DNA from 4 places in the Alkalihalophilus lindianensis genome. Region 4 is predicted to be linked to each of the others. Evidence: riboswitches for the same ligand, from Rfam matches in the RefSeq annotation. Region 4 holds a riboswitch; each other region holds the start of a gene.
What was found. A riboswitch is a leader RNA that binds a small molecule or an ion and turns the genes downstream of it on or off. The one in region 4 is predicted to bind thiamine pyrophosphate.
Positions count from the first base shown of each region.

Region 1 (2,193 bases), on a different contig from region 4:
CGACTTTGAAAAGCTATCACTTATTTAGCGGTGAAACGGAATCATTCTTTGAAACAAACGAGTGGATCATAGACGTTAAAGGCAATGAAGATCTAAGTTTATTTTCGATTCTTACGTATGATGAGTCTGATCAGTCCTCACTTTATGTCGTCAATGCTGAAGGACAAATGAAACTTGAATTGCAACAATTTGGAGATAGTTATTCGATCTATTGGAATCCTTATAAAACAGATGAAATGATGCTTGTTACATACTTGCCAGACTGGGATTTCGAAGTATACCATATCAATGTTGAAGGGCAGACGATAAAACCAATCGACATTGGGCAAACCTATTTCCAGTGGAACTCAGCCAATGAAGTCGTTTTCTTAGATTGGGATGAATTACAACCGAATTATGAAGCGCCATTGTTTTCCTACAACCTGCAGACTGAAGAACGAGAAGAGCTAGTCAGTCCAATTATTTCAATGATGAGCTTTAGTGACCAGTTACATGTTCAAGTATCTGTTGATTCGATTTATGAGTTGTACTCCAACTATACGTTTTCTGTTGAAGGGGAGTCTGTGAGTAAGCTTGAAATGCCGATTTTAAATACGTATTCAGAGCAATGGTGGGTCCCGTTTTATGAGTATGATCCAAAAGCGAGTGTCTTTTATTATTTAAGACCTAAGTATAGTGGTGATTACTTTAGTTATGAGGACGGATATCAATTGATGGCTTTTGATCCAAGGACAAATGCTGAGGTTAGCATTATAGAAGTCGATCAACACTTGCCAATCAAGCTTTCGCCTGATGGAGAGATGATGTTGATAGGAAACCGTTTAGAAGAAGTGATCATACTGAAGGAAAAAGAAAAAATTTCATTGCTTCAAAGCTAGTGATCTCTAATCGTTGCATTTTCGTTAGACTCTGTCATAATAGAGTTACAGGATAATTGAATAGAAGCTGTAGAAGGCTAGGGGTGCCCACTTAAGTAGGCTGAGAAAAAGGTAGTTTCCTTTTACCCTTGAACCTGATCTGGTTAACACCAGCGTAGGGAAGTCGACTGCTAATGAGTAATCATATGTAGCCGTATTCCATGCGTTTTGGGATAGGGCTTTTTTGTTTTTATTATAAAAATAGAGGTGAAGTGGACATGAAAGATTTTAAATTATATGCGATAACAGGTGAGGAATTCCATCAAGGTCGTGATCTTATTGAAGTGATGGAAGAAGCGATACTAGGTGGCGTTGATATTATTCAATTACGGGATAAAAAAAGCAAAAAAATTGATGTGTTAAAGAAAGCACAAGCCCTTCGTGAGTTAACGAAGAAGCATGGTGTAACCTTTATTGTGAATGATCATATTGATGTCGCACTTGCAGTCGATGCTGATGGAATTCATGTCGGTCAAGACGATCTCCCCTTAAAAGAAGCGCGAAAAGTGATGGGGCCAGAAAAAATTATAGGTATCTCTACCCACAAGATTGAAGAAGCACGAGAAGCAGAAAAGGGCGGAGCTGACTATATTGGGGTTGGACCTATTTTTGAAACGAAAAGTAAAGAAGATGTTGTTGATCCGGTAACGACTGCTTATATCCAGCAAGTAGCCGAAGAAATTACGATTCCTTTTGTCGCGATTGGTGGAATTAAGCTTCACAATGTCGATCAAGTATTAGCTGCGGGTGCGAAGCGAGTATGTATGATTAGTGAAATTGTCGGAGCAGATGATGTACGTGGCACATGTGAAACATTTGTAAAGATCTTATCAAAGTAAGGAGCGAATAAAATGGAGCTAATGATTAATGGTGAGAAGCAGGAAGTAGAGGCAAACACATTATTAGATGTGGTTTCTCATTTTAACTTAGAAAGTCATCTCGTTGTAACAGAGGTAGACGGTGAGATTATTGATCGAGATCAATGGGAGCAAACGTCCGTTAAGCCAGAGATGAAAATTGAATTAGTGCATTTTGTGGGGGGAGGTTGATGAATATGAAATCATCAAAACTAGTGATTGCAGGAAAAGAGTTATCTTCTCGTTTCTTTCTTGGAACAGGGCGTTACCCAAATCCATTTATCCAAAATGAAGCGATTCGTATATCAGAAGCAGAGGTTCTTACGTTCGCGATTCGTCGAGTGAACTTAGATGCACCAAGTGAAGATGCAATCTTACAACATTTAGACCAAAATTCATTTACTTACTTACCGAATACC
Region 1 covers NZ_JAWJBA010000001.1:405,653-407,845, forward strand. The annotation lists gene RYX56_RS02270 (YqgU-like beta propeller domain-containing protein) at 1-878, shown strand, start outside; TPP riboswitch at 948-1,056, shown strand; gene thiE (thiamine phosphate synthase) at 1,136-1,756, shown strand; gene thiS (sulfur carrier protein ThiS) at 1,769-1,966, shown strand; gene RYX56_RS02285 (thiazole synthase) at 1,972-2,193, shown strand, end outside.
Region 1: linked by a shared signal. The riboswitch ahead of thiE (thiamine phosphate synthase) and the one ahead of thiT (energy-coupled thiamine transporter ThiT) in region 4 are both predicted to bind thiamine pyrophosphate.

Region 2 (2,193 bases), on a different contig from region 4:
GTATAGAATGGAGCTTCTTTACATAACTCAAGTTGCTTATCCATATTTTCCTTAATTAAATGCATGGGCACATGACCTGGTCCTTCTACCATCACTTGTACATCATGCTGCCAAGCTAGTTGGGTTAGTTCTCCTAACGTTTCGAGCTCTGCAAACTGAGCCTCATCATTGGCGTCGGCAATTGACCCAGGTCTGAGTCCATCTCCTAATGAAAAAGCAATATCGTATCTTTTCATAATTTCGCATATCTCTTCAAAATGAGTATAGAGGAAGCTTTCTTGATGATGGAATAAGCACCACTGCGCCATAATGGATCCACCGCGAGAAACGATTCCAGTCACTCGCTTAGCAGTTAGTGGAACATAGCGCAGGAGGACTCCCGCATGAATGGTAAAATAATCGACCCCTTGTTCTGCCTGCTCTATTAGTGTGTCTCTGTACACTTCCCAGGTCAGGTCCTCAGCTACTCCGTTTACTTTTTCGAGAGCTTGATAGATTGGTACTGTCCCAACAGGAACGGCAGAGTTTCGGATGATCCATTCACGTGTTTTGTGAATATCTTTTCCGGTTGAGAGATCCATAATATTATCGGCACCCCAACGTGTCGCCCACGTCATCTTCTCTACTTCCTCTTCAATTGAAGAAGTCACAGCAGAGTTTCCGATATTTGCATTAATTTTCACGTGAAAATTACGACCAATAATCATCGGTTCTGATTCTGGATGATTAATATTACTAGGAATAATGGCTCTTCCATTTGCAATTTCATCCCGAACAAATTCGGGATTTACTTGCTCTCTAATGGCTACAAACTCCATTTCAGGCGTAATAATTCCCTTTTTAGCATAATGAAGTTGTGTTACATTTTTCCCTGATTTAGCACGAAGCGGTTTATGATATAGAAGCGGAAATTCATTATATGTTGCCCGAGGGTCTGCCTCGTCCTTATACCCATTATCTTCTATCTTTACTTTACGACCTACGTACTCCTCTACATCACCTCGTTCTATAATCCACTCTTTTCTAAGGGGAGGCAGACCTTTAGCTAAGTCAACTGTATAGTTAGGATCAGTATAAGGACCACTTGTATCATATACACGAATAGGCGAATTTTCTTCCTCTCCAAAAGCGCCAGTTGTTTTAGATAAACCAATCTCACGCATAGGAACAAGCAGGTCACTACGAGAGCCTTCCACATACACTTTCTTGCTTCCTGAAAAGCTAGACATAATCGATACATTTTTTTGCATAATTTGGGACATCATTCATCTCTCCTTTAATTTTTTAAATAAAAGGACGAGATCTGTACATGAAAAGAATAGGGGAGTACATAAAAAAGCCGAGTCCAAATAAAATGGGCCCGGCTTACACTATGTAGAAGTAGTCAAATAGACATAATTGAGGAGTCTAACTTCCCTACGCTGGTATGAGCCAGATCAGGTCCGAAGGGTTTAAAGACTTCATTGCGTCTTTCTCTCAGCCCAACTCATTGGACACCCCTAGTTAATGCTATTAAGTTATCTTACAAATTGATCCTATCATGAGTAAGTTTTAATAATCAAGGAAAGATTTCGCTCATTTTTGATAACTTCATTATAATTAATAAAAAGGAGGGGGTAGTTTTGAGAAAACGGTCAGCACTTATACTTGGAGCGACGGGTCTTGTTGGAAGACAAGTAGTAAAGGACCTGACAAGTGCCTCGGAATATAAAGAGGTTCATTTACTTGTTAGACGACCTGTGGATAAAACGAACCCAAAACAAATTGTACATGTGGTCGATTTCGACTCTTTGGTTGAAGAGAGTTTTCCACATGTGAATGATGTTTTTATTTGTATAGGCACGACGATTAAAAAAGCAAAAACAAAAAAAGCATTTAAAAAAGTTGATTTTGATTACCCTCTAAAAGTAGCTACTATGGCAAGGAATAAAGGTGCTTCAAGACTCCTAGTTATCTCTGCTATTGGAGCAGATCATAGTTCGCGTGTTTTCTATAGTAGAGTAAAAGGAGAAATGGAAGAAGCGATAAAGGAATTGAGTTATCCACATGTTGATATCTTCAGGCCTTCACTTTTATTAGGAGAAAGAGAGGAATGTCGTTTTGGGGAGAAGATGGGCGAGATCGGGGTGAAATTGCTTAAACCAGTATTAGCTGGGCCAATGCGAAAGTACAGAGGAATCAAAGATGAGGTCG
Region 2 covers NZ_JAWJBA010000002.1:605,375-607,567, reverse strand. The annotation lists gene thiC (phosphomethylpyrimidine synthase ThiC) at 1-1,262, opposite strand, end outside; TPP riboswitch at 1,397-1,511, opposite strand; gene RYX56_RS09610 (NAD(P)H-binding protein) at 1,623-2,193, shown strand, end outside.
Region 2: linked by a shared signal. The riboswitch ahead of thiC (phosphomethylpyrimidine synthase ThiC) and the one ahead of thiT (energy-coupled thiamine transporter ThiT) in region 4 are both predicted to bind thiamine pyrophosphate.

Region 3 (2,193 bases), on a different contig from region 4:
GTTCATTTAAAGTAAGAAAAATGTAGAACGAAGCCCAAGCTAGCTGCTCGGGCTTTTTTTGATCCCTCCACGTCAAAAGTCTCGATTTCTTGTCGATTTTGTTGTCGAATTGTCAAAAAGAGTGGAAAAATTGCCTTTTAATGCTTTAATTTACCCTCAAAGTATTGACACCATTGGGGTTTCATGAGTAAATTTGAGTGGCAGGTTATTTTAGCTTGTTGGGAGACTTAATAAATCCAATCGAACAAACGAAGAAGCAATCATTCATTTCTTCATTCGTTTTTCAAAACAAGGTATGAAAGGGAGTTTTTTTCATGAACAAAACAGATCTAATTAATTCAGTATCAGAGCAAGCAGACCTTTCTAAGAAAGATGCTTCTAAAGCAGTAGACGCTGTATTTGACAGCATCACTAATGCACTTGTTGAAGGTGGTAAAGTTCAGCTAGTTGGTTTCGGAAGCTTTGAAGTACGTGAGCGTTCTGCTCGTAAAGGCCGTAACCCACAAACTGGTGAAGAAATCGAAATCCCAGCAACTAAGAACCCAGCATTCAAGCCAGGTAAACAACTGAAAGACGCTGTTAACTAAGAACAGTCCATAAAAGCGAAGAGACAAGCTCTCTTCGCTTTTTTCATGAAACGGCTGTTGTATCCTTTTGAAAAGTATGATATTTTGGTAATAGTTTTAACTATCAAGAATGTGTTAAAAACTGCATAGATCGACCACTAGGGGTGCAGAATTGCTGAGAGAGGTTTGATACCTTAACCCTATTTACCTGATCTAGATAATACTAGCGTAGGGAAGTGGTGAGAGCGTTCAGTCTCTTGTGACTAATTAATTGTTTAGTATGTCCTTAGACAATTATTCACTCATGTACATACGACGTTTATCAACCACTTCTATCGATAGAAGTGGTTTTTTTGTGTGGAAAATCGAAAGGAGTGTCCTTTGTTGAATGATCTTGATCAATTAGTAGACCTCGTTGACGAACGGGAAGAAGAATTACTTAGCTTACTTAAGAGACTGGTAGAATACCAAACAGAGAGCCCTCCTGCTAGAAACACAAAAGAAGCACAACAATTCATTGCTCATTATTTAGCAGACGCAGGCTTTGAGATTGATCAGTGGGATGTGTACCCGAATGACCCTAATGTCGTAGCTATAAAAAACGGGAGTGCAACCAACCAACATCGGAGCTTACTGTTAAACGGGCATATTGATGTGGCTTCAGTCGCAGAAGATGAAAATTGGACCTACCCTCCATTTACCACGACTACCATAGACAGAACTGTTTTTGGTCGTGGAGTTGCCGATATGAAAGGTGGATTAGCAGCTTGTCTGTTTGCTGTGAAGCTATTAGATGAGGCTGGGATTCAATTGCCTGGAGACTTACTCGTGCAATCAGTCATCGGTGAAGAGGTTGGTGAAGCTGGTACAAAAGAATGCTGCGATCGTGGCTACAGCGCTGACTTTGCCATTGTCGCTGATACAAGTAATTGTGAGATTCATGGACAAGGAGGCGTGATCACAGGGTGGGTCACGCTAAAGAGTCCCAAAACCTATCATGATGGCTTACGACGGAATATGATTCATGCCGGTGGTGGATTACACGCGGCTAGCGCGATTGAAAAAATGACAAAAATGATTACAGGACTTGCGGAGCTTGAGCGTCATTGGGCAGTCACAAAGACTTATCCAGGCTTCCCTGCTGGGATGAATACAATTAATCCAGCCGTCATTGAAGGCGGACGTCATGCTGCGTTTATTGCCGATGAATGTTCGCTATGGATCACTGTTCACTATTATCCAAATGAAACGTATCAGGAGGTCACTCGTGAAATTGAAGAGCATCTTCTAGCCGTTGCATCTGCTGATCCCTGGCTTAAAGAACACCCCCCACTTTTTCGTTGGGGTGGCACGTCAATGATTGAAGATCGTGGGGAGATTTTCCCAGCATTAAAAATCGACCGAAATTGGGATGGTCTCAAGCAGTTGCAGCGAGCACATACAAAGAGATTCGGCTCTCCCACTTCAGTTGGGATGTCTTCAACAGTTACAGACGGTGGGTGGTTAGGCGAAGCTAAGATTCCTACCGTCATCTATGGTCCAGGGGAACTAACCCACGCTCATGCAGTAGATGAGCAAGTATCCATTGATCAACTAGTTAGCTACACAAAAACCTTACTTACATTCA
Region 3 covers NZ_JAWJBA010000001.1:252,071-254,263, reverse strand. The annotation lists gene pssA (CDP-diacylglycerol--serine O-phosphatidyltransferase) at 1-26, shown strand, start outside; gene hbs (non-specific DNA-binding protein Hbs) at 315-587, shown strand; TPP riboswitch at 717-818, shown strand; gene RYX56_RS01435 (acetylornithine deacetylase) at 948-2,193, shown strand, end outside.
Region 3: linked by a shared signal. The riboswitch ahead of RYX56_RS01435 (acetylornithine deacetylase) and the one ahead of thiT (energy-coupled thiamine transporter ThiT) in region 4 are both predicted to bind thiamine pyrophosphate.

Region 4 (2,193 bases):
CCTGTTGCTTCTCTTCTTCCACGCGCTCCACCATTTTCTACACTTTTTCCTGTAAATGAACCTAGATACTGCTCACCTGGATGAATCGTTTTAAATTCTCCGACCATCCAGTCAACAATCTTTTCATTCGTCCCTAAGTCAGGAGCTGGAATATCATGATTTGGACCGATATCACGTGAGAAGCGTTGCACATATTTCTTACTAATGAGGTTTAACTCTTTTTCTGTAAACTTTCTAGGATCAACATGCACCCCACCTTTAGCTCCTCCATAAGGAAGACGGTGTAAGGCATTTTTTAGGGTCATTAGAATCGCTAAATTCTCCACTTCTGCCTCATTTACAAACTCGCTAAACCGGATCCCACCTTTATAGAATCCGCTAATATTATTATGCTGTACCCGGTAAGCTGGAATCCGTACAATCCCATCTTTTTCAGTAGAGACACGTATGTAGCTTTTGATCACTTTATCAGTGGTCTTTAAGATCTCTTTTGCTGAGCCACACACAAACCTCCTTTTCTCATCATCCTCAATTCCTAAAAAGTCACTTCTTTCAGCTAAGCCACTCATTACCGATTCAATTAAAGCTTGTGTTTCTGTACGTTTCAATTGATCCCCTCCTAATGAACATTCTCCATTACTTATTCCCTATTTTACCGTTTGAAAACCCTTACTTATCAAACAAAGCCCCCTAACAACCTAGGAGGCTTTTGCATCTGCATATAGAATATTTAGGTTAAAGATCTTGTTTTAAAAAACTGTGGATACGATTTAGCCAAGAACAAAAGTAAAGCCATTGTAATCAGCATTTCAGGCACTAAATAAGATAAGTTATAAAAGAGTGAATAAATAGCTGGGTTCATACCCTCAGGAGCGTATTGGCCAAACCAGATTACCCCTGATGAAAAATGACTTAAAAATCTCAAAGAAGTTGCAAGCAATAAACCGACAACAATAACACTTGCTTTTGGAGCCAGTTGACCTTTTTTAGCAGCAAAGATTCCAGCCACTCCAAGGACCATATAAGCAAGTGGGTAATCAAGGACTAGCTGCACAATGTGAACGATCGTAGGACCTGTTACTAACCCTAGCAACCCAACTAATAGACCCGTCAAGATTCCCACCTTAAAACCACGGCGAAACGCAATTAAAAAGATTGGTACCATAACTAAAGAGATGGATCCTCCCATCGCCCATAACGCCCCAAATTTCACAAAACTTAAGACAAGTGCAAGACCTGCCATCACTGCTACTTCAATCATAATCGTTAAACGTTCACGATCCATCAAAAAATCCCCTTTCGTTCCACGAAGGGGATGTCATGTACACATAAGAGATCAAACGAGTTTTGATGTGCCACACCACTTCCCTACGCTAGTTCAAGCTAGATCAGGTTATAAGAGTTGAGGTTATCCTCTCTCAGTCAGCTACACTGACACCCCTAGTGGAAATCATTCATTTATACGTATAGTTTACCATAAACCTATTCTTTAATCGATAGTCGGGCTAAAAGAAAAGGTGGTCTCCTTGCTTTTGTCGCTTGTTCATATGCCTCAGCTATTTCTATAAGGAGAGGTTCACCCCAAGCTTTTGCTGTGAATGTGATCCCAACAGGCTCTCCTGCTTCTGTATAACCTGCAGGCACCGTTAGTGAAGGATAACCAGCTTTAGCTGGAATAGCAGCGCCAAGATTATTAGGGAAAACAAGAGCATCAAGCTCGTGATCTGTTAGCACGACATCAATTCCTGCTCTTTTCGAATAATAGTCATCCTCATATAAGGCGTTAAGATAATCCGTTTCAGTTAAGGAACCCGAGGTTAGCTCCGATAGCTCAAGCAAAGATTGCCCATAAGCTAAAGCCGTTTCTTTGTTTTCACGATTCCACATAATAATTTCTTTTAACGTCCTGTTAGCTACAGAAGCCTCAAGTCTAGCTAAGTATGCGTTTAAATTAGCTTTAAATTCATGAGTGAGAACATCATAGCTCCACTCACGAGAGGATGAAGGTATGCTTACATGATCAATAACCTTTGCCCCTGCCTCCTCTAGTTGTTTTAATGCCTTCTCATACAGTACTTTTTTATCTTGATCTAACGCATCCATTATTTTAGAGTCACGCACAACCCCTATTCGTTTCCCGACTAAACTATTCTGGCTAGCCGCTCAAAATAGATCCAGAGGTTTCTGTGCCTA
Region 4 covers NZ_JAWJBA010000005.1:155,772-157,964, reverse strand. The annotation lists gene RYX56_RS15645 (Glu/Leu/Phe/Val family dehydrogenase) at 1-608, opposite strand, end outside; gene thiT (energy-coupled thiamine transporter ThiT) at 731-1,285, opposite strand; TPP riboswitch at 1,349-1,452, opposite strand; gene RYX56_RS15635 (amidase family protein) at 1,483-2,121, opposite strand; gene RYX56_RS15630 (amidase family protein) at 2,156-2,193, opposite strand, start outside.